DNA from 2 places in the Streptomyces sp. NPDC030809 genome. Region 2 is predicted to be linked to the other one. Evidence: riboswitches for the same ligand, from Rfam matches in the RefSeq annotation. Region 2 holds a riboswitch; the other holds the start of a gene.

Region 1 (2,376 bases), on a different contig from region 2:
CCAGCCCGCGCGAGGTCAGCGACGGCGTGCCGATGCGCACGCCGGACGGGTCGAACGGCTTGCGGGGGTCGTACGGCACGGTGTTGTAGTTGACGACGATCCCGGCCCGGTCCAGCGCCTTGGCCGCCACCTTGCCCGGCACGTCCTTCGGCGTCAGGTCCATGAGGATCAGGTGGTTGTCGGTGCCGCCCGAGACCAGGTCGAACCCGCGCTCCAGCAGCGCCTCCGCGAGGGCCTTGGCGTTGGCGACCACGGCGTGCGCGTAGCCGCGGAAGGAGTCCTGCGAGGCCTCGTGCAGGGCCACCGCGATACCGGCGGTGGTCTGGTTGTGCGGGCCGCCCTGGAGGCCCGGGAAGACCGCCTTGTCGATGGCCTTCGCGTGCTCCTCGCGGCACATCAGCATGGCGCCGCGGGGGCCGCGCAGGGTCTTGTGGGTGGTGGTCGAGACGACGTCCACGTGCGGGACCGGGGAGGGGTGCGCCCCGCCCGCGATCAGGCCGGCGATGTGGGCGATGTCGGCGACGAGCACGGCGCCCGCCTCCTGCGCGATCTCCGCGAAGGCCGCGAAGTCGATCGTGCGGGGCAGGGCGGTGCCGCCGCAGAAGATGACCTTCGGGCGCTCCTTGAGGGCGAGCTCGCGGACCTCGTCGAAGTCGATCAGGCCGGTGTCGGCGCGGACGCCGTACTGGACCCCGCGGAACCAGGAGCCGGTGGCGGAGACGCCCCAGCCGTGCGTGAGGTGGCCGCCCATCGGCAGGGCCATGCCCATGACGGTGTCCCCGGGCTGCGCGAAGGCCAGGTAGACGGCCAGGTTCGCGGGCGAGCCGGAGTACGGCTGGACGTTGGCGTGGTCCACCCCGAAGACGGCCTTGGCCCGCTCGATCGCCAGGGACTCCACCTGGTCGATGTTCTGCTGGCCCTCGTAGTAGCGGCGGCCCGGGTAGCCCTCGCTGTACTTGTTCTGGAGCACGGTGCCGGAGGCCTCCAGCACGGCCGCGGACACGTAGTTCTCGCTGGGGATCAGGCGCAGGGTCTCGGCCTGCAGGCGCTCCTCGGCACCGACGAGCGCGGCGAGCGCGGGGTCGGCGGCGGCGAGGGCGGGGTGGCGCGCGGTCATGGCGGCGTCCTCCGGGGTCGTTGGCGAATCGTCCCCGCGACGGCCCAGGCGAGCGGTCCGCTGTTGCGGTCGTACCCGCACGGCTCCCCCGGAGTTCGTTCTCCGTACGCCAGTCGCCGTGCGTGGCCCCACCCTAACGTGACGCGCCGGGTCCAGGTTTCCCCGTCCGGCATGCGAGCGACGATAGAAAGTGACGCCACCCACGTCGCCGTCCAATGACGAACGGAGACCTCGTGTCGACCACCGCAGACGCCATCCGCTCCGCCGAGGCGCACAGCGCGCACAACTACCACCCGCTCCCGGTCGTCGTCGCCTCGGCCGAAGGCGCCTGGATGACCGATGTCGAGGGGCGCAGATACCTCGACATGCTGGCCGGCTACTCGGCGCTCAACTTCGGCCACGGCAACCGGCGCCTGATCGAGGCCGCCAAGGCCCAGCTGGAGCGGGTCACCCTGACCTCGCGCGCCTTCCACCACGACCGCTTCGCCGAATTCTGCACGCAACTCGCCGAGTTGTGCGGCAAGGACATGGTCCTGCCGATGAACACGGGCGCCGAGGCCGTGGAAACGGCGATCAAGACGGCCCGCAAGTGGGGCTACGAGGTCAAGGGCGTGCCCGACGGGCACGCGAAGATCGTGGTGGCCTCCAACAACTTCCACGGCCGTACGACGACCATCGTCAGCTTCTCCACGGACCACGAGGCCCGCGACCACTTCGGGCCCTACACGCCCGGGTTCGAGATCGTGCCGTACGGGGACCTGACCGCCCTCGACGCCGCGGTCACCGCCCACACGGTCGCGGTGCTCCTCGAACCGGTGCAGGGCGAGGCGGGGGTGCTCGTGCCGCCGCCCGGCTACCTGGCCGGGGTCCGCGAGCTGACCCGGCAGCGGAACGTGCTCTTCATGGCGGACGAGATCCAGTCCGGGCTGGGCCGCACCGGTCGGACCTTCGCCTGCGAGCACGAGGGGGTGGTCCCGGACGTGTACGTGCTCGGCAAGGCGCTCGGCGGGGGCATCGTGCCGGTCTCGGCGGTGGTGGCGGACCGCTCGGTGCTCGGCGTGTTCCGGCCGGGCGAGCACGGCTCCACCTTCGGCGGAAACCCGCTGGCCTGTGCGGTGGCCCTGGAGGTCGTCGCGATGCTGCGCACCGGCGAGTACCAGCAGCGGGCCGCCGAACTCGGCGACCACCTGCACCGGGAGCTCGGCCTGCTGGTGGGCGGCGGGGCGGTCACCGCGGTGCGCGGCCGGGGGCTGTGGGCG
Region 2 (2,376 bases):
GGGCCGCGCTGACGTGCAGCGCGACGCCCTCCTCGTCCAGCACCTGGTTCAGGCTGCGCAGGACCCGCTTCCACTGGTCCACCGGGATGCGGCCGGCCTCGAAGGCCTGGCGCACGTCGTCACCGTTGATGTGACCCTGCTCGCGGCCGCGCTCGACGAGCGCGACGAGGGCCTCGGATTCGGCGATCTCCGGAGGGAACGTACGGGACGGGCTGAGCGACACAAGGAGCCTCTCGTTGCGAACAGACAAAGGACGGGCGGGACATCATCGCGCGACGGCCGGCACCGGCCCCTGGCGGGGTCGGTGCCGCGGGCTGCGCGAGGACACCTGTCGGTTCATCGCGTGCCCGAGTCGAAGCGTTACGCGCGGAATTGAGTGACCTGCGCCACGCTGCCGAGCGGCCGCTGCCCCGCATCCAACGCCGCGGGGCCGCGGATCATTCCGGTTTGCGTGCCTCGATCAGGAAACGTGCCGTGTGCGCGACGAAGGGACCCTCCCGCTCGATCTGTTCGTGGAGACTCCGCAAACGGTCCCGGTAGTGGCCGACAGTGAACCCCGGCACCATCCAGATCACCTTCCGCAGGAAGTAGATCACAGCCCCGATGTCCCCGAACTCGGTGCGCAGCCGTTCGGAGCGGAGGTCCACGACCTCCAGCCCGGCGGCCTCCGCCCCGGCCGCCGCGTCGTCGGGGTGGCGGGCCCGCCGGACCTCCTCCGGCTGCGGGCCGAGGAAGTACTCGACCAGCTCGAACACGCTCGCGGGCCCGACCTGCTGCGAGAAGTACGTGCCACCCGGCCGCAGCACCCGGGCGATCTCCGGCCAGTCGATCTGCACGGGGTGCCTGCTGGTCACGAGGTCGAAGGCCCCGTCCCCGAAGGGCAGCGGGGACGCGTCGTCGTGGGCGACCACGAGGGCGCCGAGCGGGTGCAGCAGCCGGGTGGCCCGGTCGACGTTCGGCGGCCAGCCCTCGGTGGCGGCCGTCAGCCGCGGTAGCGGCCCGGCCCCGGCCAGCACCTCCCCGCCGCCGGTCTGGAGGTCCAGGGCGGACCCGGCCCGGGCCAGCCGCTCCCCGAGCATGCGCTGGTACCCCCAGGAGGGCCGCTGCTCGGTCGCCCGGCCGTCCAGCCAGGAGAAGTCCCAGCCGGCCACCGAAACGGACTCGGCCTCCGCCACCAATGCGTCGAAAACAGGTGTCATGTGCTGATCGTCCCAGTACGGGGGCCTGCTCGGCCACCGGATTGCGATTCGGTAGGCTGGGCGGCGGGCCGTGACTGGCGCTTGGGTGGATCACCACCGGGGAGCGGCCCGGCGCACTCGGTGCGTCGATGCCGCGCGCCTGGGCGAACCGCGATCCCGCAGCGACGTTCAGGAGACCCCGTGACGACTGCCCAGACCGTTCCGACCCAGCCGACCGCCCGCCTCATGGACGGCACCGCCGTCGCCCGCCGCATCACGGAGCAGACCGCCGCCCGTGCCGCCGCGATCACCGAGCGCACCGGCCAGGCCCCCTGCCTCGCGACCGTGCTGGTCGGCGAGGACCCGGCGTCCGTGACGTACGTGCGGATGAAGCAGAACCGTTGCGCCAAGGCGGGCATCACCTCCCGGCACGTGGCCCTGCCCGCCGAGACCACCACCGAAGAGCTCATCGCGACGATCACCGCGCTCTCCGAGGACCCCGAGGTCAGCGGCATCCTGCTGCAGCACCCGGTGCCGCACCACATCGACGAGCGGGCCGCCTTCGAGGCCATCGCCCCCGGCAAGGACGTGGACGGGGTCACCATGCACTCCTTCGCCGCGATGGGCTTCGGCCTGCCCGGGTTCGAGTCCTGCACCCCGGGCGGCATCATGCGGCTGCTCGCCGCGTACGACGTGGACCTCACGGGCAAGCACGCCGTGGTCGTCGGCCGCAGCGCGATCCTCGGCAAGCCCGCCGGCATGCTCCTGCTGGAGAAGAACGCCACGGTCACCTACTGCCACTCCCGCACCGAGGACCTGTCCTCGATCGTCCGCCAGGCCGACGTCCTGGTCGCCGCCGTCGGCAAGGCCGAGTTCATCCGCGGCGAGGACATCAAGCCGGGCGCCGTCGTCCTGGACGCCGGCTACAACGAGGGCAACGTCGGCGACGTGCACTTCGAGTCCGCGGCCGCCGTCGCCTCCCTGATCACCCCGGTCCCGGGCGGCGTCGGCCCGATGACCATCGCCGTCCTGCTGGAGCAGACCGTGCAGGCCGCGGCCGCCCAGGCCGGCCTGGACCACGACACGCTGGTCTGACGACCCGGTCCGGGGCGGCTCCGCCCGCCCCGGACCCGGCGCGGGCGGGCCTCACCCCCTCCCATGACCCGTGAGGTAATCGACCCGCAGGCGGGCGACCGGC

Evidence for each region. Region 2 has a riboswitch for ZMP and ZTP ahead of ACZ407_RS33205 (bifunctional 5,10-methylenetetrahydrofolate dehydrogenase/5,10-methenyltetrahydrofolate cyclohydrolase). Riboswitches for the same ligand answer to the same signal wherever they lie in the genome.
Region 1: linked by a shared signal. The riboswitch ahead of ACZ407_RS08160 (serine hydroxymethyltransferase) and the one ahead of ACZ407_RS33205 (bifunctional 5,10-methylenetetrahydrofolate dehydrogenase/5,10-methenyltetrahydrofolate cyclohydrolase) in region 2 are both predicted to bind ZMP and ZTP.

What each region holds. Positions count from the first base shown of each region.
Region 1 is NZ_JBVIDV010000004.1:317,689-320,064, reverse strand. Features, by position in the region: gene ACZ407_RS08160 (serine hydroxymethyltransferase) at 1-1,117, opposite strand, end outside; ZMP/ZTP riboswitch at 1,153-1,244, opposite strand; gene rocD (ornithine--oxo-acid transaminase) at 1,351-2,376, shown strand, end outside.
Region 2 is NZ_JBVIDV010000037.1:40,605-42,980, reverse strand. Features, by position in the region: gene ACZ407_RS33215 (RNA polymerase sigma factor) at 1-223, opposite strand, end outside; gene ACZ407_RS33210 (class I SAM-dependent methyltransferase) at 438-1,199, opposite strand; ZMP/ZTP riboswitch at 1,260-1,351, shown strand; gene ACZ407_RS33205 (bifunctional 5,10-methylenetetrahydrofolate dehydrogenase/5,10-methenyltetrahydrofolate cyclohydrolase) at 1,425-2,273, shown strand.